One region of the Streptomyces sp. NPDC058469 genome, then DNA from elsewhere that is predicted to be linked to it. Evidence: riboswitches for the same ligand, from Rfam matches in the RefSeq annotation. Region 1 holds a riboswitch; each other region holds the start of a gene.
What was found. Region 1 has a riboswitch for cyclic di-AMP ahead of ACFWP5_RS48580 (NlpC/P60 family protein). Riboswitches for the same ligand answer to the same signal wherever they lie in the genome.
Positions count from the first base shown of each region.

Region 2: linked by a shared signal. The riboswitch ahead of ACFWP5_RS35310 (M23 family metallopeptidase) and the one ahead of ACFWP5_RS48580 (NlpC/P60 family protein) in region 1 are both predicted to bind cyclic di-AMP.
Region 3: linked by a shared signal. The riboswitch ahead of ACFWP5_RS19720 (transglycosylase SLT domain-containing protein) and the one ahead of ACFWP5_RS48580 (NlpC/P60 family protein) in region 1 are both predicted to bind cyclic di-AMP.

Region 1 is NZ_JBHXME010000230.1:125-7,699, forward strand. Features, by position in the region: gene ACFWP5_RS48575 (DUF1996 domain-containing protein) at 1-1,952, opposite strand, end outside; cyclic di-AMP (ydaO/yuaA leader) riboswitch at 2,288-2,460, shown strand; gene ACFWP5_RS48580 (NlpC/P60 family protein) at 2,469-3,962, shown strand; gene ACFWP5_RS48585 (hypothetical protein) at 4,166-4,627, shown strand; gene ACFWP5_RS48590 (endonuclease/exonuclease/phosphatase family protein) at 4,629-5,489, opposite strand; partial or broken gene ACFWP5_RS48595 (GtrA family protein) at 5,637-6,110, shown strand; gene ACFWP5_RS48600 (hypothetical protein) at 6,426-7,013, shown strand; gene gndA (NADP-dependent phosphogluconate dehydrogenase) at 7,158-7,575, shown strand, end outside.
Region 2 is NZ_JBHXME010000110.1:5,941-13,515, forward strand. Features, by position in the region: gene ACFWP5_RS35295 (GNAT family N-acetyltransferase) at 1-1,643, opposite strand, end outside; gene ACFWP5_RS35300 (HPr family phosphocarrier protein) at 1,833-2,114, shown strand; gene ACFWP5_RS35305 (GntR family transcriptional regulator) at 2,335-3,030, opposite strand; gene ACFWP5_RS35310 (M23 family metallopeptidase) at 3,219-3,974, opposite strand; cyclic di-AMP (ydaO/yuaA leader) riboswitch at 3,988-4,151, opposite strand; gene ACFWP5_RS35315 (M16 family metallopeptidase) at 4,366-5,754, opposite strand; gene ACFWP5_RS35320 (M16 family metallopeptidase) at 5,751-7,127, opposite strand; gene ACFWP5_RS35325 (DNA topoisomerase (ATP-hydrolyzing) subunit A) at 7,455-7,575, shown strand, end outside.
Region 3 is NZ_JBHXME010000041.1:53,092-60,666, reverse strand. Features, by position in the region: gene ACFWP5_RS19740 (outer membrane lipoprotein carrier protein LolA) at 1-461, opposite strand, end outside; gene ACFWP5_RS19735 (polyprenyl synthetase family protein) at 710-1,720, opposite strand; gene ACFWP5_RS19730 (peptide MFS transporter) at 1,926-3,431, shown strand; gene ACFWP5_RS19725 (CocE/NonD family hydrolase) at 3,460-5,469, shown strand; cyclic di-AMP (ydaO/yuaA leader) riboswitch at 5,701-5,906, shown strand; gene ACFWP5_RS19720 (transglycosylase SLT domain-containing protein) at 5,910-6,383, shown strand; gene ACFWP5_RS19715 (HAD family hydrolase) at 6,500-7,306, opposite strand; gene ACFWP5_RS19710 (LacI family DNA-binding transcriptional regulator) at 7,413-7,575, opposite strand, start outside.

The DNA.
Region 1 (7,575 bases):
AGGTTCGCACCGGTCTCCGCCAGTCCGCCCTGCGCCTGCGGTTGGTTCGGGCTCACGGCGGCGTAGCTCTCCCCGCCCGAGGACGAAGCGGGCGGTGTCGCCGCGGCGCTTCCGACCTGACCGCCAGAGCCGTTGTCCGAACTACCCTGCGTCTCGGACGACTTGGACCCCTCGGTCTTTGTGTCCGCCTTGGGGACCGAGACGGCGGTCGTCAGGTCTCCGGGGTCGGTCGACTGGGTGTCGGTGGGCTCGGGGGCGCTGGTCTCGGTGTCCGGGGCGCTCGTCGCGGGATCCGCGGTGGGCTGGTCACCGTTGCCGGCGGGGGTGGTCCCGCCGTTCCCGCCACTTCCCTCGTTCCCGCCGTTCCCGCCGGGCTCGTTGGACGCGCTGGCAGTGGGCGCCGCCGTGGCGGTGTCGGTGGCCGTCGGGGACTCCTGCGGCTGACCGGAACCGCCGCCCGAACCCGAGCCGCCGCCCGAACCGCCGCCGGAACCAGGGTCGTTGTTCGTGCCGGCGCCGCACTTCTCGCCGTTGTTGATGCAGTTGACCATGTCCTTCATCAGGCCCTCGTCGAAGACGTTGATGAAGTCGCCGTGGTCAGTGACGGGCTTGTGCTGCTGCTCGGGGAAGGAGTCCACCGCGAACAGCGGGCTAGTCTTGCCGCCGTCCTGGAGGCTCGGCGCGTCCACGCCGTAGACGATCCGCTGCACCAGCTGCGGAACGGCCTCGAAGCCCGCCGGGCAGGAGCCGTCGGCGGCCTCGAAGGCCACGTGGGTGCGGTGGTTGGCGCTGTCGATGTTGCGGCCGTCCCAGCAGCTCTGGAACTTGAAGGTGCGCACCACGTCGCTGCCCGACGGGCACAGCGGGTACTTGTCCTTGAGCTGCCGGTCCTCGAACCCGGTGCAGCTCCAGGAGGCGTTGGCATTGGCCGGGCCGTTCACGAAGGCCTTGGCGTCTCCGGTGATGATGCGCAGGAGGCGCGGCATCGCGACGACTTTGGTCTTCGGGTTGCCCACGAACGTCAGCGTGGCGGCCTTCGCGGTGACGATCTGACCGGAGTTGCCCTCGGTGCCGCCGCCGGGCGAGTTGGCGTCCCGCTCCTGCTTGCCGTTCTGCAGGCGCAACACGGGCCAGTAGTACGTGGACTTGTCGCCCGGGTTCTCACAGCTCGTGTTGGCCTTTGCCAGGACGTCGTCGCTGGCGAAGGCGTTGTTGGACTGGTTGCCGATGTAGTCGTGGAAGTGGTGGGCGCCGTTGGTGACTCCGGGGGCGACGATCACGTTGTCGGAGTTGAACAGGCCGTTCTCGTTCACCCCGCAGGCGGTGACGAACGTGCCGCGGGAGGCGTCGGCCTGGTCCTGCGCAGTGTTCACGTTCGGCTGTACGGAGGTGATGTCCGCATAGTCCGAGGCGACGGGCCCGTTGGTGGACTGCTGGTTGCCCTGCTGGTCCTGGCCGCTCTGGTCGCCGCCGCTGGCGCTGGCGCTGCTGCTCGCGCCGCCGCCCTGGCCGTCGGACCCGTCCTTGGGCGCGATCAGTGTGCAGCCGGCAAGCGCGTCGAGTCCCTCCGGGCGGTCCCCGACCCGCGCGATGGCGTCGTCGATCCGCCCGATGGTCGCCGCCCGCTTCTCCTTCAACGGATTCATGATCGCGTTGTCGGCGAAGGAGGCGTCCTGGCGTATGGACTCCGTCGAGTCCTTCAGTTTCTGGTAGGCCTCGGTTATCTGCTGGTCCAGAAGCGCGAGTTGGGCGTCGACCTCGGTCTTCGCCTCGTCGGGGACCGTCGTCAGCTGGGTGCCGATGTCCGGGCAGTCGATCGTGGCGCCTCCCGACGCCGCGTCCGGAGACCCTTGCTTGGTGGAGTCACCGCCCCAACCACCTTCGGACGCCGACGCGTAGACGTTCGCCGCCACCAGTCCTCCGCCGCCCAGCATCAGGGCGACTGCTGCCATCGTCGCGCGTCGTGCGCCCGTGGGGCGTCTGCGCGTGTTGCGTGCCAAGGAAGTTGCTCCTACACGTATCGGTCGGCCCGGATCGTCCCGGCATGGAAATCCCCCGTCCCAATACGGAGCCGGACCCCAGTGTGTTCAACCGCCTCAAAAATTCATAGCGACCTCATATGGATCACCAGGCTCGGCGGGCTCATGACCCCTGGTACATGTCCGGGAGAGGTAAAGGTCACAAAAACGTATCGGACATATCGCGCTTCAACCTTCACACGAGGCACACACGTTGGCTAAGTTGACGCTCAGGCCGTACGACCTACTCCGGCGAGCAGCGCCGGGCCGCATGGCTTGCGCCGAATCCGGTGTGTCGCTCGCGACAGCCGGAGCCGGGGACCCAACCGACTTGGGGTGAATCGGTCCAACTGCCCGTCGGGGCAAGGGCCGTAGGGCAAACCTTCCGTGATCGACGCCCGAACCCGACAGCTAACTCGGTAGGCGCGATACGGAAGGAGCACGTCTGCCATGCCGGCAGAACGAAGTACGCGCACCGGAGGCAGTGGCCCGACCGTGGACGACCGACCCAGCCGTGACGAAGTCCAGCGGCGGATCAATTCCCTTTACGACAGGGCCGAGACGGCCACCGGAAACTACAACGCCACGCGCAAGATGTCCGGGGGCCCGCGCAAGCGTGTCGAGCCCCGTCCCAGCGCGTCGCGTCCTTCCGACCCCGCCCTCGACGCGGTCACCAAGCAGTGGTTCGACCGGGCCCGCGCCCAACTCGGCCCGACCGTACCGGCGATCCTCCCGCCCAGCAGGACTCCCGCCCGCCCGGCGGCAGCTCGGCCGGAGCGCCCCGAACGACGCCCCGAGCCCGAAGGCGGCGGCCGAGCACTCGAAGCGCAGCCCAGCCGCGCCGTGGCCGAACTGACCGCGGGGACCTCCGTACCGGAACTCGCAGCCCCGCAACTCACCGCCGCTGTCGCGGAGTTGACCGCCGGGCCCATCGCCGCGCTGCCGCCCGCCGCGCCGCAGGCACCCCAGTTGCCTCAGATGGCTCAGATGCCGCAGGCGACCGTCCTCGACCTGCCGCCCGTGCCCGCCATCGAAGTGCCGCTCGCGCCCGTCGTGGAATCACAGCAGTTCGCCCTCGCGGCCGCCCCGGCGCCGGTCTTCGACCCGCTCACCGCGGACCTGGAGCTGCTCCCGTACATCGCCGCGCCGCGCTCCGAACAACCCGCCCCGGCGAGCGCCCCCTGGCCGACCCCGGAAACCTCCTGGCCGGCCCCAGAGGCGACCTGGTCCACCGGCGAGATACCCATGGTGGCCGAGCAGCCGACCTGGTCCACCGGTCAGATGCCCATGGTCACCGAGCAGCCGACCTGGTCCACCGGCCAGATACCCATGGTGCCCGAGCAGCCCACCGGCCCGCCCACCTGGTACACCACACCGGAACCGGACTGGCGCCCGCCGCAGCAGGAGTGGCAGCCGACCGCACCCCCCGCCGAGGTCTCCTTCGCCGCGGCCCCGGTCGTCGCCCCCGAGTTCACCCTGCCCACGGCTCCGACGATGGCCCCGGAGATCATTCTCCCCGCGGCCCCGACCGTCAGCCCGGCACCCGCCGCGGCCGTACCCGCCGCACTCCAGGACCCCAACACGCACAGCAAGACCAGCACCGCGCTCGCCTTCGCCCGCGCGCAGATCGGCAGGCCGTGCCTGTGGGGCGCGGCGGGACCGGACGCGTACGACTGCTCCAGCCTCACCCAGGCCGCCTGGAAGGCCGCGGGCGTCCTTCTCCCGCGCACCGCCCAGGAACAGTCGGGCGCCGGCGCGCTCGTCCCGCTCACGGACATCCGCCCCGGCGACCTGATCTTCTTCTACGACAGCATCGACCACGTCGGCATCTACACCGGCAACGGCCTGATGATCCACGCGCCGAGCCCGGGTACGCCGATCCGCGAGGAATCGATCTTCCACGCCGGTGCCGCCGCCATCCGGGGCGCCGTACGGCCCGCCTGATCCGATCGGGGCCGGGCATTTCCCGGCCCTGACCGCACACCCCGCGACACTCCCGGCCAACCGCGTCGTTGACCCGTACGAGTGGTGCATCCTGGGACACGGTCGTAGCGTCGACAGAGACACGACGACCGTGCCCCGGCAGGCGGGCCCACCGCCGGTGCGGGTGCGGGGCGACGAGGACGAAGAGGCGGCCGGGAGCGGACATGTACAAACACACCATGGTGGGAGTCGTCACGCTCTGTGCCGCCGCCCTGCTCGCGCCGGCCGTCGGCACCTCGTCCGCGGCCACGGCGGACGCGACGCCGGCAGCCGCCCATCGGCAGGGTGCGGACCCCGTGCTCGTCGACTGCCTGTGGCATCCCGAGGTGCGCCCCACCGACTTCATGCTCGCCTGCGGCGACGGCAACAGCCGCCTCACGTCGCTGCGTTGGACGTCCTGGAACGACAACTCCGCGACGGCCACGGGCGTCAACGTGGTGAACGACTGCAAGCCCTACTGCGCGGTGGGCAAGTTCCACTCGTACCCGGTCGCCGTCCGGCTCGACACCGCGCAGACCTGGAAGCGGCATCCGCACGTACGGCAGTACACCGACATCACCCTGACGTACCCCGGCGCGAGGCCGGACAAGTTCCAGCACACCGTGACCTACCCCCTGTGGAACTGACTCAGAGGGGCACCTCCACCACCAGCGGTCGGTGATCCGAGATCGCCGTCCTCGGCACGCACACCGTCCCAACGGCGTCCTCGCCGAGCCCCGTCGTCATGACGTGATCGAGCTGGACGAGCGGCCGGTGTGACGGAAAGGTCGCCCGTCGGGCCGAACTCCGCCAGGCACGCGGCGCGGTCGCGTTCAGGGTGAGCCGGGGAAGGGCGCCGAAGAGGTTGAAGTCGCCCATCAGTACCCGGGGTTGGGGCAGATCGGCGATCCAGCGGCGCACGGTGCGCAGCTGCCCGATGTTCCACCCCGGCACGAACGAGAGATGCACGGCCACGACGGTGAACGGGCCGTGCGGTCCTTCCAGCACGGCGGCCAGGGCGGCCCGGGGCTGATCCCGGGCCAGCACCGGAGCGGCCCGCCCGGCCACCCGCAACGGCATGCCGAAGGGCGCCGCCGGGAGCCGCAGGGCCCGCCACTCGTGGACCGGAAGCCGGGACAGCAACGCCAGTCCGTGCGAAGGGACTTCGGGCTGCCGACCCTCGGGGCCGTAGACGCGCATCCCGGGCTCGGCCGGGTCGCGGACCCAGCCCCGGCCCGGCACGGAACGGCAGTGCAGCGCCGTCGCGTAGCGCCAGTCGCGTGCGCCCATCGCGTCGGCGGCGACCGCCGCCTGATCGACACCGCCCGACCGCTCCTGGAGGCAGTCGATCTCCTGGAGTGCCAGCACATCGGCGTCCAGGGACGCGACGGCTTCGGCGAGGGGTGCCGAGGGATCGTCGGGGGCAGCGGGCTCCGGGCGGCCGTCCGGCTGGATCTGCCGACCGTGCAGCACGTTGAACGTCGCGCATCTCACCAGTAACTCACCCATGATCAGGCCGCATTGTATGTAGTTCAGCTGTGGGAGGGGCTCCCCCGCCGCGCAAATGTGCTTGCGTAACTCAATCAATCCGCTATAGTTGAGTAAGTCAAGCAAACTTACGCGGGCCGCATCGCCGAGGCGCAGCGTACGGAGCGGATGGAGACCGCCATGGACGACGCGTCCCGGACCCCGGCCGCTCCCGGTCCGCTCGCCTCCTTCGCCCGGTTCGTGGCGCTGGGCGGCGGTGTCGGGCTTCTCTCCAGCGGCGCCGTGGCACTGCTGGCCGAGCAGCTGCCCTGGGCGCTGGCGAACGCGCTGATCACCGTCGTCTCCACCCTCCTGTGCACGGAACTCCACGCCCGTTTCACCTTCGGCTCGGGCCGGCGCGCCGGATGGCGCCAGCACTGGCAGTCGGCGGGCTCGGCCGCGGCGGCCTACGTGGTGACCTGCGCCGCGATCTTCGTCCTGCACCTGCTGCAGTCGTCGCCCGGGATGCTGACCGAGCAGTTCGTCTACCTCGGCGCTTCGGGGCTCGCCGGCCTCGCCCGCTTCCTGCTGCTGCGCCTGTACGTCTTCGCCACTGGTCGCGACCGGACGACCGTGCCGGAACAGCGGACGAGCGGGACGGTGTTCTCGCCGGTGTCGGTTCCGGTGCGTACCAACGCCCTGCGTCCCACTCGGGAACACAAGCGCCCGAGCATCCGGCGGCCCGGTTTCCCCGTACCGGTGAGGACGTCCACAGCGGCGAGTGGGCCGTGGAATCTCCGGCGCCACGATCTCGCACAGCACACACAGCACACACAGTCCGCACGGCTTCCCCGGCCCACGGCGGATTGCCGGCGCAGGACCGAACTGCGGCGCCTTCAGGACGCGTTGGAGGTCCCGGCCGCCGTAGGCGCCTTGCAGCGGCGGCAGTTCGCGCTCACCTCCCGCTGACCTCCCCCCATGATCAGTTACGCTGACCGTTTCCACATCACAGGCGGCGGGGGCATGTTCACCAAGCAACTGGTAGCGGGCGGGCTGACAGCACTTCTGATCGGAGCGCTCAGCGCATGCGGCGGTGGGAGCGGGAGCGGCGACAGCACGCGCTCCGCGTCCGGCGTCGGGCAGAGCAGTTCGAGCACCGCGCAGCAGGCCCGGCCGACTCCCGACACCGTGACCGGGCTCCGTGACTCGGTCCGGCACCTCGCCAAGCAGACGGCGAAGGGCACTCGGCCCCACACCGTCACCAGGTGCACGTCCGCCGCCAAAAAGGTTCAGCACAAGTCCAGTTCGGGGTCGGGCGCCAAGAAGAAGACCCGCACCTGGTACACCACGGAGCAGTACCGGAAGTGCGCGAAGGTGCGCAGTGGCACCGAGACGTACACCCGGACCGTCCGCAACGAACGGTGGTGTGTGAGCCTCGACGACGTCGGCGGCAACACCGGCAAGGACGACGTCTGGTACCAGGTCACGCGCGCCGCCTACGACGAGGCACGCACCACGGACGAGCACGCGCGCGTGGAGCTCACCCCGACCGGTTCAGGCTGCTGAGACCACGTTCCGGCGACCCGGCGCCGGAACGAATTACGAATCGGGGTCCCGTACTTCGAGTCATTTGGTGATCACAGACGTACCTGCGGGCATGGGCGCCCAGCGCCGACCCGCCACGTCACCGACTCGGAGAACAGGCACCCCATGAACGCATCCGCACCGAACAACCCCGCCGCCGACGGAACCGCCCAGATCGGCGTCACCGGCCTCGGCGTGATGGGCCGCAACCTCGCACGCAACTTCGCCCGCAACGGCTACACGGTCGCCGTCCACAACCGATCGCCGCACCGCACCCATGAGTTGATGAAGGAGTACGGCGACGAGGGCGCCTTCGTCCCGGCCGAGACGGCACAGGAGTTCGTGGCCGCGCTCGAACGCCCCCGCCGCCTGATGATCATGGTGCAGGCCGGTCCGGCCACCGACGCCGTGATCGACGAGTTCGCCGCGCTCATGGAGCGCGGCGACATGATCATCGACGGCGGCAACGCCCACTTCGCCGACACCCGCCGCCGCGAGGCGGCCCTGCGCGAGAAGGGCCTCCACTTCGTCGGCGCCGGGGTCT
Region 2 (7,575 bases), on a different contig from region 1:
TCCGCCGTCGCCGCGGTCGTCAGGTCCACCGGCGGCGACGGCCGCAACCCCTCGGAGAGGCAGGCGTCGTAGGTCAGCAGCCCCAGCGATTCGGAGTTCCCGACGATCGCCACCCGCGCCCCGCCGGGCAACGGCTGCCGTGCGAGGAGCAGGCCGGTGTCGACCAGTTCGGTGATCGTCTCGACGCGGATCACCCCGGCCTGCCGCAGCAGCGCGGACACGGTCGCGTGCGGCAGCCGCGTCGCCCGTACGGCGTGGCCCTGGGGGGCGGATCCCGCGCCCTGGACGACGACCAGCGGTTTCGCGGCCGCGGTGCGCCGGGCGAGGCGGGTGAACTTGCGGGGGTTGCCGATGGACTCCAGGTACATGAGGGCGACGTCGGTGTCCGGGTCGTCGTACCAGTACTGAAGGACGTCGTTGCCGGACACGTCCGCGCGGTTGCCGGACGACACGAACGTGGACACGCCGGTGACCCCGGTGACCCCGCCCCCGCGCCGGTGCAGGCGGGACAGCAGGGCGATGCCGATGGCGCCGGACTGCGCGAACAGTCCGATGCGTCCGGGGCGCGGCATCTCGGGGGCGAGGGACGCGTTCAGCCGTACGTCGGCGGCGGTGTTGATGACCCCGAAGGCGTTCGGCCCGATGATGCGCATGCCGTACGTGCGCGCGTGGCGCACGAGTTCGCGCTGGCGCTCCCGTCCCTCGGGGCCGCTCTCGGCGTACCCGGCGGTGACCACGACCAGGCCCTGCACGCCGTGCTCGCCGCATTCGGTGACGACTTCGGGGACGTGCTCGACCGGGACGGCGACGACCGCGAGGTCCACGGGGCCCTCGATGTCGCGCACCGAGCGGTACGCCGGCACCCCGTCGAGGTCCTTCCGCTCCTCGGGGAATGCCTTGTTCACGGCGTACAGGCCGCCGGTGAACCCGGCGTCCCTGATGTTGTCGAAAACGCTGCGGCCCACCCCTCCGGGCGTACGGCCCACACCGACGACGGCGACCGAGCCGGGCACCAACAGCCGTCGTACGGACCGCGCTTCGGCGCGCTGCTCCCGCGCGCGCTGCACGGCGAGGGAGCGGTCAGTGGGTTCGAGGTCGAACTCCAGGCGTACGACGCCGTCCTCGAAGCTGCGCTTCTGGGTGTAGCCGGCGTCCGTGAACACCTTGATCATCTTGTTGTTGGCGGGCAGCACCTCGGCGGCGAAGCGGCGGATGCCGCGCTCGCGGGCGACGGCCGCGATGTGTTCGAGAAGGGCGGAGGCGACGCCCCTCCCCTGGTGGGCGTCCTGCACCAGGAAGGCGACCTCGGCCTCGTCGGCCGGTGCGGAGGCGGAACGCCCGTCGGCACTAATGCGGTCATAGCGTACGGTGGCGATGAACTCGCCGCCGACGGTGGCCGCGAGTCCCACCCGGTCCACAAAGTCGTGGTGCGTGAAGCGGTGGACATCCTTGGCGGACAGGCGAGGATACGGCGCGAAGAAGCGGTAGTACTTCGACTCGTCGGAGACCTGCTCGTAGAAGCTGACCAGGCGCTCGGCGTCGTCGACGGTGATGGGCCTGACGCGCGCGGTACCCCCGTCGCGCAGCACCACGTCGGCTTCCCAGTGGGCGGGGTACTCGTGCCGGTCCGACGAGGTCTGCATGGGGCCCAGAGTACGGCTCGCGTCCGACAACGGCGCGAGGCAGTCTGTGGGGAACAACAGAGCATGGGGAGTCGGGCCGAGGCCGCGGTCCGACGACTCGCTCCGGACGGTTCACAGGACCGGTCCGGGCTCGCTTCACGTGTGGGAAACTGGTCTAGACAACCCTGAGACTCTGAAGGGCAGCATCACATGGCTGAGCGCCGCGTCAACGTCGGCTGGGCGGAGGGCCTTCACGCCCGTCCCGCCTCCATCTTCGTCCGGGCCACCACGGCCTCGGGTATCCCCGTGACGATCGCCAAGGCCGACGGCAACCCCGTCAACGCGGCCTCCATGCTCGCGGTTCTGGGCCTGGGCGCCCAGGGCGGCGAGGAGATCGTCCTCGCCTCCGAGGCCGAGGGCGCGGACGCGGCCCTCGACCGGCTGGCGAAGCTGGTCGCGGAGGGCCTTGAGGAGCTCCCCGAGACCGTCTGAGTACGCGCCCTTTGCGCCTGAGCCGGCGCCGCTCTCGCGGAGGTGGTTGCGCTCCGTCGGGGTTCCTCAATTGATGGTTGCGGTGCTTTCGCCGCAAAACCGATGTACCGCAACCTTGAAGGGCTCGTCCGAATTACCGGGCGAGCCTTTCGCATTTCCCACTTACGGGCAGCGGAAATAATCCCCCGCGAATTACACCTCTTTGTATACGGCGCCCGTGTTAATGCCGCAGGCCCGACATGTTTACGGGAGGTTGCGAAGTCCTCACACGGTCCGTTCCGTTCGCGCCGCCGGGAAAGCGCAGCCGGTGCGCGGTGCCCGCGCGCTCGGTGTGCAGGGCGGTGATCGCCCGCGCGCGCTCACCGTCGCCGCGGGCCACGGCGTCCACGATGGCCCCGTGCTCGGCCCAGGACTCGACGGGGTTGGCCGGTGCGTCCACCGCGTACATCCAGGCGATCTTGTGCCGCAGCTGGGTCAGCATCGAGGTCAGCGCGGGGCTCCCGGAGGCCTGTGCCAGCGTCTCGTGGAACCAGCTGCCCAGGGAGCGCAGATCCTCGCTGTTGCCCCGCCTGGCGCGCTCCTGGCCCAGCCTGACGAGGCCGCGCAGCACCTTGAGGTGGGCCTCGGTGCGCCGCTGGGCGGCCCGCGAGGCACCGAGCGGCTCCAGCAGCATCCGCATCTCCAGCAGGTCGGCGGCCTCCTGCTCGGTCGGTTCCGCGACGCACGCGCCCGCGTGCCGCCGGGTCACGACGAACCCCTCGGCCTCCAGCGTGCGCAGGGCCTCCCGGACGGGGACGCGCGAGACCCCGTACCGGCGCGCGAGGAGTTCCTCCGTGAGCCGGCTGCCGCGCTCGTAGACACCGGCGACGATGTCGTCCCGGATCGCCGTGCATACCGAGTGCGCCGGAATACGCATGTCCGACCTCCGCCTTAATCCCCGTGAAACGTCGACGATTGACGTGTGTTCCGTGACTCTATTGCAATGAGCGGGAATTTCCGATGGCGGGCCGGAATCCATGGATATTTTTTGGACAGGAGGGCTCCGGAAACACCGAAAGCCCCGGCCGGGCGGGCCAGGGCTTCGGGAAGTGCGGCGCTGAGTCGTCAGACGTTCACGCCGTGCTGGCGGAGGTAGGCGACGGGGTCGACGTCGGAGCCGTACTCGGCGGTCGTGCGGGCCTCGAAGTGGAGGTGCGGTCCGGTGACGTTGCCGGTCGCCCCGGAGAGGCCGATCTGCTCGCCCGGGGTGACCGTCTGGCCGACGGAGACACCGATGGACGACAGGTGGCCGTACATGGTGTACATGCCGTCGGCCATCTTGATCACGACCTGATTGCCGTACGAGCCGCCCCAGCCGGCCTCGACGACGGTGCCGGAGCCCACCGCGTGCACGGAGGTGCCGGTCGAGGCGTGGAAGTCGATGCCCGTGTGGGCACCGGAGGACCACAGGGAACCGCCGGTCTTGTAGCCGGTGGAGACGTACGAGCCGGTGACCGGCGCGACGAAGGTGTTGAGCTTCTTGCGCTCGGCGGCGCGGGCGGCGCGTACCTCGGCCTCGCGCTCCGCCTTGGCCAGTGCGGCGGCCTTGGCGCGGGCCTCCTCCTTGGCGGCCTGCTCGGCCGCGGCCTGCTGCTGGGCGGCGGCCTGGGCGTCGATCTTCTCGGCGACGGCGTCGCCCATGGCGATGACGGGGGTGAGACCGGTCTGTTCTACGGCGGGCTCCGCGGCGAACGCGGGGGCGCTCGCGAGGGTGCCGACGACGCCGGTGGTGGTGAGGGCCGCGACACTCGCGACACGAACGGTGGTGCGGTGGGTCCGGCTCGGGCGACGGTGCTTCCCGGTGGCGCGGGTGAACGCCATGAAGTGGCTGGTCCTTTCCTTCCTTCTCGCCTACCGGGTTAGCTGACGGGTTCGGAGCAGGAAGGTCTCCTACGGACCCCCTCGCTACGCGCGCGGGCGTCCGATTCACCCCAGGGACTCTTGTGGGTCCCCGGCTCCCCTGGCTCGCGCCGTACGGGGACTCGGCGATGGCTGTCCGGTGCCACGAGTGCGGCGCGGTGCCTGACGGACAGCCGGACCGACGCTAAGGGGGGCAACTTTCAATCCCCAAACGGATCACGGTTTTTGTTGCGCATGCCACAGGGCAGACAGGCAACCTCTCCCCCAATTCGGACAATAGGGGGCCCTGGTGACGCTTCAGTCACCAGGGCCCCCACGCGCGCGTGCCGCTGCTCGGCTCTCTACACGTCGTCTACTCGGCCGGGACGACGGTCACTTCGCCGATGCCGAGAGCCTCCACGGGCTCCTTGATCTGCTCCGCGTCGCCGACGAGGATCGTCACCAGACGGTCCACCGGGAAGGCGTTGACGACCGCCGCGGTGGCCTCCACGGTGCCGGTCGCGGCGAGCTGCTGATACAGCGTCGCCTGGTAGTCGTCGGGCAGGTGCTGCTCGACCTGGTCGGCCAGCGTGCTCGCGACGGCCGCGGCGGTCTCGTACTTGAGCGGCGCCACCCCGACGAGGTTCTGTACGGCGATGTCCCGCTCGGCGTCGGTGAGTCCGCCCTCGGCGAGCTTGCGGAGCACCGTCCACAGGTCGTCCAGGGCGGGACCGGTGTTCGGGGTGTCCACGGAGCCGCTGATGGCGAGCATCGAGGCGCCCGTGCCGTCGGGTGCCGAACGCAGCACCTGGCCGAACGCCCGCACACCGTAGGTGTAGCCCTTCTCCTCGCGCAGGACGCGGTCCAGGCGGGAGGTGAGGGTGCCGCCGAGGCAGTATGTGCCGAGCACCTGGGCCGGCCACACGCGGTCGTGCCGGTCGGCTCCGACGCGGCCGATGAGCAGCTGCGTCTGGACGGCGCCGGGACGGTGCACGATCACGACGCGCCCGGTGTCGTCGGCGGTCACCGGCGGCACGGGACGCGGCTGGGCGGAGGAGCCCGTCCACGAGCCCAGGGTCTCGGCGAGCAGCGTGTCCAGGTCGATGCCGGTGAGGTCGCCGACGACCACGACGGTGGCCGTCGCGGGGCGCACGTGCCGGTCGTAGAAGGCGCGTACGGCCCCGGAGTCGATCTTCTGGACGGTCTCCTCGGTGCCCTGGCGCGGGCGCGACATGCGCGAGGTCGCCGGGAACAGCTCCTTGGAGAGCTCCTTGGCCGCGCGGCGGGACGGGTTGGCCGTCTCGTGCGGGATCTCGTCGAGGCGGTTGCGGACCAGCCGCTCGACCTCGCTGTCCGCGAAGGCGGGCGCCCGCAGCGCGTCCGACAGCAGACCGAGGCCCTTGGCCAGGCGCGAGGCCGGGACCTCCAGGCTCAGGCGCAGTCCGGGGTGGTCGGCGTGCGCGTCGAGGGTGGCGCCGGAGCGCTCCAGCTCGGCGGCGAACTCCTCGGCGGAGTGCTTGTCGGTTCCCTCGGAGAAGGCCCGCGCGGTGATCGTGGCGACACCGTCCAGGCCGGCCGGTTCGGCGTCCAGGGGCGCGTCCAGGAGCACCTCGACGGCGACGACCTGCTGGCCGGGGCGGTGGCAGCGCAGCACGGTCAGGCCGTTGCCGAGGGTCCCGCGCTCCGGGGCCGGGAAGGCCCACGGCCTGGCCTCGCCGGCCTGGGGCTGCGGGTGGAATTCCATCGTGGCGAGCTCGGTCACTTGGCCGCCTCCTCGTTCTCGTCGGTGGCCGCGGCCTCTGCTTCGTCGTCTTCGTCTTCGTCGTCCTCGTCCGCGATGGGCTCGTAGACGAGCACCGCGCGGTTGTCGGGGCGCAGGCGGGCCTTGGCGACCTCCTGCACCTCCTCCGCCGTCACGTCCAGGACGCGCTGTACGGCGGTCAGGGCGAGCTGCGGGTCGCCGAACAGGACGGCGTACCTGCACAGTTCGTCGGCGCGGCCCGCGACCGTGCCGAGACGGTCCAGCCACTCGCGCTCCAACTGGGCCTGGGCGCGCTCCATTTCCTCGGCCGTGGGGCCCTCCTCGGCGAACCGGGCGAGCTCCTCGTCGATGGCGGCCTCGATGACCGGCACCTCGACGTCACCGGACGTCTTGACGTCCAGCCACCCCAGGGAGGGTGCTCCGGCGAGCCTCAGCAGTCCGAAGCCGGCCGCCACGGCCGTACGGTCGCGCCGTACAAGGCGGTTGTAGAGGAGCGAGGACTCGCCGCCGCCGAGGATGGTGAGGGCGAGGTCGGCCGCGTCGGACGCGCGCGTGCCGTCGTTCGGCAGGCGGTACGCGCACATCAGGGCGCGGGCCGGGACCTCGTCCTCGACGACCTCGCGCAGTTGCCCGCCGATCACCTCGGGCAGCGTGCCGTCGCGGGGCTCGGGCTTGCCGTCGTGCGACGCGATGGACCCGAAGTACTTCTCGATCCAGGCGAGCGTCTGCTCGGGGTCGATGTCGCCGACCACGGACAGGACCGCGTTGTTGGGCGCGTAGTAGGTGCGGAAGAACGCGCGCGCGTCCTCCAGGGTGGCCGCGTCCAGGTCCGCCATCGAGCCGATGGGCGTGTGGTGGTACGGGTGGCCCTCCGGGTAGGCGAGGGCGGTCAGCTTCTCGAACGCCGTCCCGTAGGGCACGTTGTCGTAGCGCTGGCGGCGCTCGTTCTTGACGACGTCCCGCTGGTTCTCCATGGACTCCTCGTCCAGGGCGGCCAGCAGTGAGCCCATCCGGTCGGCCTCCAGCCAGAGCGCGAGCTCCAACTGGTGGGTGGGCATGGTCTCGAAGTAGTTCGTCCGCTCGAAACTGGTGGTGCCGTTGAGCGAACCGCCCGCGCCCTGCACCAGTTCGAAGTGTCCGTTGCCCTTCACCTGTCCGGAGCCCTGGAACATCAGGTGCTCGAAGAGGTGAGCCAGGCCGGTACGCCCCTTGACCTCGTGGCGGGAACCGACGTCGTACCAGAGGCACACCGCCGCGACCGGGGTCAGTTGGTCCTCGGAGAGGACCACTCGCAGACCGTTGGCCAAGCGGTGTTCGGTCGCTGTCAGACCGCCGGACCCTGCCTCGGCGGTGGCCGTGTGACCCATGGGCATGTACGTCCCTTCGATCGCGGATTCTCTGGCTGGAACCGCAGAAATCCTGCTCGTCCCGCCACTGTATGCAAGCGTGCGGACCGTCGGCGAAGTTCCCGGCGGACGTACGCCCAGAGCGAGATCGCGTAGCCTGCGGGCAGTCGCACACGTGGACTCACGCGGCAGCCGCCGGCGACGGACCCGAGCGGGCAACGCCGGGTCCTGGTCCGCGTTGTCAGTGCCGCGGTCCACAATGGTTCACGTCAAGACCCCGTTCACGCTTCAGCAAGAGTGAGCCGAAGGGGAGCGACCCCCAGGCGAGCGACCAGAAAAGAGGAGCCGGCAGCGATGGCCCGCCGCAGCACGAAGACCCCGCCGCCCGACGACTCGTTCGAGGAGCGGATCCTCGACATCGACGTCGTCGACGAGATGCAGGGCTCCTACCTTGAGTACGCGTACTCGGTCATCT
Region 3 (7,575 bases), on a different contig from region 1:
CCGTTGTGGATGAGGCTGTACTCCGCCGCGTTCTCCAGCAGGGAGACCTTCTGCTTGTCGGGGCCGTCGGCCGCGACGCGCAGGGTGTGGGTGCCGGTGGCCAGCTCGGTGAGCTTGCTGGTCGGGTCTGCGGAGGAGCCGTCGCCGGACTTCGTGGCGCCGGACATCACGCTGCTCTCCAGGCCGCCGAGGTCGGGCAGGCCCAGGTCCGTGCTGATCTTCACCGTGCCGGACAACTGCTGGACGTCCGACTTGGCGACCTTGTCGATGAGCTGCTGTGCGGTGATCTTCGGAAGGTTCGGGTCGCCGGAGTTGGCGAGCGCCGGGACCAGTCCGATGGTCGCCGCCGCCACCCCCACCACGGTGACCGGGACGATGTACCGCGCCGCCCTGCGCCGCCCGGCCCGGAGCTCTTCGCGCTCTCCGGTGTCCGTGCTGTCGTCGGTTTCGTACGGTGCCATGTCTGCCTTACCTCCGTCGTCGGCGGCGGCCAGTCCGTCTTCTACGCGTTCCACCCTGTGCCGCCATTCTCACCCGAATCGGTGAGGAGTGGTGATTTCCGTGTTCTCCATCTGACCAAATCCGCCGCGCATAAGCGTCAGACCGGGGAGCCAACTCCGCGTACGCCTGGGGTATGACACACGGAGGCGACGCCTCCCCAAAACCCCTAGGGGAAGACGCCGCCTCCGTACGGCAGTTGCTCAGGACCTCAGCCCGCCCGGTGCACCACCGCGTCGCACATTTCCAGGAGGGCGACCTTCGCGTCGCACTCGGGGAGCGGGGCGAGGGCCGCGCGGGCGTCCTCCACGTAGCGGACGGTGTCGCGGCGGGCCTGCTCCAGGGCCGGGTGGGAGCGCAGGCGGGAGAGGGCCTCGGCGTGCCGGGCGTCGTCCGTGAGGTCGGAGTCGAGCAGTTCGCACAGGGCGACGTCCTCGGCAAGACCGAGGCGCGCCGCCCGCTCCCGGAGCAGCAGCACCGGCAGCGTGGGGATGCCCTCGCGCAGGTCCGTGCCCGGGGTCTTGCCGGACTCGTGGCCGTCGGAGGCGATGTCCAGGACGTCGTCGGCGAGCTGGAAGGCGACGCCGAGCCGCTCGCCGTACTGGGTGAGGACGTCCACGACCGTGTCGTCGCAGCCGGCCATCATCGAGCCGAACCGGCACGCGACCGCGACCAGGGAGCCGGTCTTGCCGCCGAGCACGTCGAGGTAGTGCTCGACCGGGTCGCGCCCGTCGGACGGTCCCGCGGTCTCCAGGATCTGGCCGGTGACAAGGCGTTCGAACGCCTCGGCCTGCACCCGCACCGCCTCGGGGCCGAGGTCGGCCAGGGTGTGCGACGCGCGCGCGAAGAGGAAGTCGCCGGTGAGGACCGCGACCGAGTTGTCCCAGCGGACGTTGGCGCTCTCCACGCCGCGCCGTACGGTCGCCTCGTCCATCACGTCGTCGTGGTACAGCGTGGCGAGGTGGGTCAGTTCGACGACGACCGCCGAGGGCACGACACCCGGCGCGTAGGGGTCGCCGAACTGCGCGGCGAGCATCACGAGGAGCGGCCTGAACCGTTTCCCGCCCGCGCGCACGAGGTGCTGGGCGGCCTCCGTGATGAAGGGGACCTCGCTCTTGGTGGCTTCGAGCAGACCCTCCTCGACTGCCGCCAATCCGGCCTGGACATCGGCTTCCAGAGCCTGGTCCCGCACGCTCAGCCCGAACGGCCCGACGACGGTCACGAGGGGTCTCCTGTCTGCTGGTGTCCCTGGGCGGTCACACGGTTTGTCGATAGGTCGCTGCCATCACTCAAGTCAGCGTATCCGGTCAGCTTTCGATCACCGATGCCGCCCACCCCGTCCAGGAGGGGCGGTATCGGATCACGACCGGTATGTTTTTGATCACCTGATAAGAACGGACATTTATCGACTTACGTGGAAGTAGTGGATGGTGTCTCGAACCGCACTCGAAGCCGAGCCCGACGGCCAGCCGCCTCCCGAGGACGACCACGCCTTCTTCGGCCAGCCCAAGGGGCTGCTCACGCTCTCCGGTCTGGAGGTCTGGGAGCGTTTCTCGTTCCTCGGCATGCAGGCCATCCTCGTCCTCTACTTCGCGGATACCGTCGCGCACGGCGGCATGGGCATGTCGTCCGGAACGGCCGCATCCGTATCGGCAGCCTACGGAACGCTGGTCTATCTCGTCTCCGTGGCGGGCGGCTGGCTCGCCGACCGCATCCTCGGCTCGTTCCGCGCGGTGCTGTGGGGCGGCGTCCTCATCGCCTGCGGGCACTACGCGATGGCGGTCCCCACCCCCACGATGACCTGGGTGGGCCTCGGCCTCATCAGCGCCGGCACCGGACTGCTCAAGCCCAACGTGGCCACCATGGTGGGCAAGCTCTACCGCACCGACGACGAGCGCCGGGACGCCGGTTTCGCGCTCTACTACATGGCGATCAACATCGGCGCCTTCGCGGGCCCGCTGATCACCGGCTGGCTGGGCGACCACGAGGGCTGGCACTGGGGCTTCTCGGCGGCCGCGGTCGGCATGACCTTCGGCCTGATCCAGTACGTCGCCGGACGCCGTCACCTCGCCGGGCGCAGGAACACCGCGGAGTTCGCGCTCGCGCCGGCCGCGATGGGCCGCGCGGTACGGCTGATCGTCGTGGGGATCCTGGTCGCCGCCGTCCTCGCCGTGCTGCTGACCGGGGTCGGCTGGCTGACGATGGGCCGCTTCGTCGACCTCCTCACGGTGATCTCCGTGATCGCGCCGGTCGTGTACTTCGCGGTGATGTTCATGAGCCCGCGCGTGAGCCCCGGGGAACGCGGCCGGCTGCGCCCGTACATCGTGCTCTTCCTGGCCTCGACCGTCTTCAACTTCATTCTCTTCCAGGCCTATTCGACGATGATGCTGCTGGCCGCGTCGAACGCCGAGACGACCATCCTCGGCTTCGACTTCCCCGCCAGCTGGTACGCATCCGCGCTCGGCGCCTTCGAGGTCGGGCTCGCGCCCGTGGTCGCCGCGCTCTGGGTCCGCATGGGCCCGCGCCAGCCGCACGCCTCCAACAAGATCGCGATCGGGGTCGTGCTGGGCGGCCTGTCGTTCCTGCTGATGGTCCTGCCGACCTCCGGGCACGCGAACGACAGCTACATGATGTCGGCCTGGTGGATCGTCGGCTCGTACTTCCTGCTCGGCCTCGGCGACATCCTCCTGGAGACCTCCGGCATGTCGGCCACCACGAAGCTCGCCCCGGCCGCCTTCTCCAGCCAGACCATGTCCCTCTGGTTCCTGTCCCTCGCCCTCGCGAACGGCATCCAGGCCCAGACGGTGAAGCTCTACGACGACGTATCCAAGCCGGCCTACTTCGGCGTCAACGGCGCGATCGCGGTGGCCGCGGGCCTCGCGGTGATGGCCGCCGCGCCGTGGCTGCGCCGCACGATGCACCCGGTCCACTGAAGCCGACGGAGCCCCAGGGGTCACGATCATGCGCATCCGAACGTCCTTCCCCTACGAGACGACCCACGAGGACCTCCGTATCCGGGTGCCCGACGGAACGCGTCTCTACGCACGCGTGTGGCGCCCTTTGACGGACGAACCCGTGCCGGCGCTCCTCGAATACCTCCCGTACCGCCTGACCGACTGGACCGCGCCCCGCGACGCCCAGCGCCACCCCTGGTACGCGGGCCACGGCTACGCCTCCGTCCGCGTCGACGTGCGCGGGCACGGCAACAGCGAGGGCGCACCCGGCGACGAGTACGACGCACAGGAACTCGCGGACGGCGTCGAGGTGGTCAACTGGCTTGCCGCGCAGCCCTGGTGCACCGGCAAGGTCGGCATGTTCGGCATCTCCTGGGGCGGCTTCAACTCCCTCCAGATCGCGGCCCTCGCGCCCGAGCCCCTCAAGGCGATCGTCACGGTCTGCTCCACGGACGACCGCTACGACAACGACGTGCACTACATGGGAGGTTCCGCCCTCGCGGTCGACCTGCACGCCTGGGCGGCCACCATGCTCGCCTTCGTCGCCCGCCCGCCGGACCCCGAGTACGCGGGCCTGATCTGGCGCGACATGTGGCTCGAACGCCTCGAACAGATCGACCCGTTCATCCACACCTGGCTCGCCCACCAGATCCGCGACGACTACTGGCGCCACGGCAGCGTCTGCGAGGACTACGGCGCGATCGACGCGGCCGTCCTCGCGGTGGGCGGCTGGCACGACCCGTACCGCGACACGGTGCTGCGGCTCGTCGAGCACCTCCCGCCGGACCGCGTGCGCGGCCTGGTCGGCCCCTGGTCGCACCAGTACCCCGACCGCGGCCTGCCGCCGGGCCCCGCGATCGGCTTCCTCCAGGAGACCCTCCGCTGGTGGGACCAGCACCTCAAGGGCATCGACACGGGGGTGATGGCGGACCCCCTCCTGCGTGCCTACGTCAGCGACTCCCACCCTCCGGCCACGGTCTACGACTCCCTTCCGGGCCGCTGGGTCGGCGAGCCCGCGTGGCCCTCGCCGCACGTGAAGACGACGACGTACGGCCTCCGGGGCGCCCCCGTGATCGTCCGCTCCCCCATGCACACCGGTGTGGACGCGGGCCGTTTCTTCCCCTTCGGGAACGACGCCGATCTGCCGCCGGACCAGCGGGACGAGGACGCGCGCTCCGCGTGCTTCGAGTTCGAGGTGCCGGCCGAGACGTGGGTGCTGGGGCGGCCGGGGGTGCGGCTGCGGCTGACCTGCGAGGTGCCGCGCGGGCAGGTGATCGCGCGGCTGTGCGACGTCGCCCCCGACGGCTCCTCGACCCTGGTCACCCGGGGTGTGCTGAACCTGTCGGCGCGGCACGGGCGGGACCGGGCGGTGCCGTGGACGCCGGGTGCCACCGAGGACGTGACCTTCGAGCTGAACGGCATCGGGCACGCGTTCCCGCCCGGGCATCGCATCCGGCTCGCGGTGTCGTCGGCGTACTGGCCGTGGATCTGGCCGCAGCCGGAGTCGGCGGCGGGCTTCACGCTGGACCCGGAGGGGAGCGCGCTCGAACTCCCCGTGCGGGAGCACGAGTTGACCGACGACCTCCGTACCGACGACATCCGCTTCGAGGAGCCCGAGGAGGCCGAGCCACTCGGGGTGAACTACCCGGCCACCCTTGACGAACCGCGCCCCGAGCGGCTGGTCGTGCGGGATGTGGCGAAGGGCGAGTGGCGGCTGGAGGTGGACCCCCGGTACGGCGGCACGCGCGTGTACCCGGACGGACTGGAGTTCACCGAGGACGCGCTGGAGACGTACACGATCGACGAGTCGGACCCGTTGTCGGCGCGCACCCGCTCGGACTGGTCGATCCGGCTGCACCGGCCGGAGGCGGCCTGGGACACGAGCGTGCGCACGCGGTCGGAGATTACTTGCGACGAAACGGACTTTATTACCTCCAACGAGGTCATCTGCACCGAGGGCGAAGAGGTGATCTTTCATCGGACATGGGAGAAAAGGATTCCGAGAACTGCCAGTTGAGGTCGAATGCCCGATTTGCCGTTCTTAATCCTCCCGTGAGTTGGGTCACTCATTTCTGTGCGCGACCTGTGTCCCGGTCTGCCCGCGTTTCCCCTTATGGCGTTTGACAGTTGACCCTTGGCTCACGCAAAGGATCAAGTGCCCCATACGCCTCAGACCAAGGTCAATAGGGGTTAGGTGTGATTCCGCCACTTGTTCCGGACATGTGCTCTCGCATACGTTCCCGGCCTGTCGAGCGGAACGCCGAATCCTGCCGCCGCCCGGCATCCCAGCCACGAACACATCTCGCACGGCAGGAGCGGGGGAACCAGGTAAGTCGCCGGACCGGTCGTCGCGACCGGAACGGCTTGGGGTTAAGTCACGTCCGCAAGGGCCTGGCCGGGCACCTCCCAGCCCGAACCCGACAGCTCACCTCGCAGGCGACGGAGAGGAACCTCGTCATGCCTGCAACCGCTCAGTCCCGCCGCGCCCGCCTTGTCCGCCGCCTGGTCGTCACCGGCACGGGTGTGGCGATACTCGCCCTGCCTGTCGTCGGTGCGACCACCGCGTCGGCCGCCACCACGTCGACCAGTTCGACCACTGCCGCCGGGTACCCCAACACCCTTGACGGGTGGATCCGTGAGTCGCTCGCGATCATGGCGCAGAAGGGGATTCCGGGTACGTACAACGGGATCTACCGGAACGTGATCCGTGAGTCCTCCGGCAACCCGTACGCCATCAACAACTGGGACTCCAACGCGGTGGCCGGTACGCCGTCGAAGGGGTTGCTTCAGGTGATCGACCCGACGTTCAACGCGTACCACGTGGCGGGGACGTCGTTCGACTCGTACGACCCGGTCGCGAACATCACCGCCGCCTGCAACTACGCGGCGGCTGTGTACGGCTCCATCGACAACGTGTACGGGGCTTACTAGAACCGTTGGATCAGCCACGACGGGTTTGTGTTTTGAGTGACACCATCGTCGTGGCTGGTCGCGCAGTTCCCCGCGCCCCTGAAAAGGCCCTTCGGGCCCCTTTTCAGGGGCGCGTTCTAGCTGAACAGTCTTTCCAGTACCACCGCGATGCCGTCGTCCTCGTTCGACAGCGTCACCTCGTCGGCCACCGCCTTGAGTTCGGGGTGGGCGTTGGCCATTGCCACGCCGTGGGCTGCCCAGTCGAACATCGGGATGTCGTTCGGCATGTCGCCGAAGGCGATGGTGTCGGACGGGGTGAGGCCCAAGTGGCGGGCGGCCAGGGCCAGGCCCGTCGCCTTGGTGATGCCGAGTGGCTGGAGTTCGACGGTGCCGGGGCCCGACATGGTGACCGAGGCCAGGGAACCGACCACCGAGCGAGCCGTGGACGCCAACTCGTCGTCCGCCAGGGCGGGGTGACGGAGCAGCACCTTGCTGATGGGTTCCGCCCAGAGGTCGTCGCGTCGGCCGACCCGTACCGCGGGGAGCGTGGGGTGCGGCATCAAGTAGCCGGGCTCGATGAGGGTGAGGCCGTCCACGCCGTCCTGGTCGACCGCCGCGTACACCTGGCCCACCTCGGCCTCGATCTTGCCCAGCGCGGTCTCCGCCAACTCCCGGTCCAGGGTGACCGACCAGAGCAGACGGTCCGCGCCGGCGTCGTACAACTGCGCGCCCTGTCCGCACACCGCGAGCCCCCTGGAGCCGAGGTCGTCGAGGAGGGGCCGCACCCTCGGGGCGGGCCGGCCGGTGACGACGAGATGCCGTGCACCTGCCGCCGCCACCCGCCGCAGCGCGGCGAGGGACCGGTCGGAGAGTGTGTCGTCGCCGCGCAGCAGCGTCCCGTCCAGGTCGGTGGCGATCAGTGCATATGCGTGGGGTGCGGCCATGATCAGAGAATACGGATGGAAAGCCCCACCGACTCGACACGAACCGGACGGCTCACGCCTACACATGCGTTGACCCGTGTTCCGGTTGGTTTGACAGTTACGGCGGTTATGCCGACTCCCGGATCACCAGTTCGGTGGGCAGGATCACGCCCGCCGTGTCCTCGCCGGCGATCTGGGCCAGCAGCATCCGCACCATCTCGGCGCTGATCCGGTCGTAGGGCTGGCGCATGGTCGTGAGGGCCGGGGTGATGGCGGTGGCCGCCGCCGAG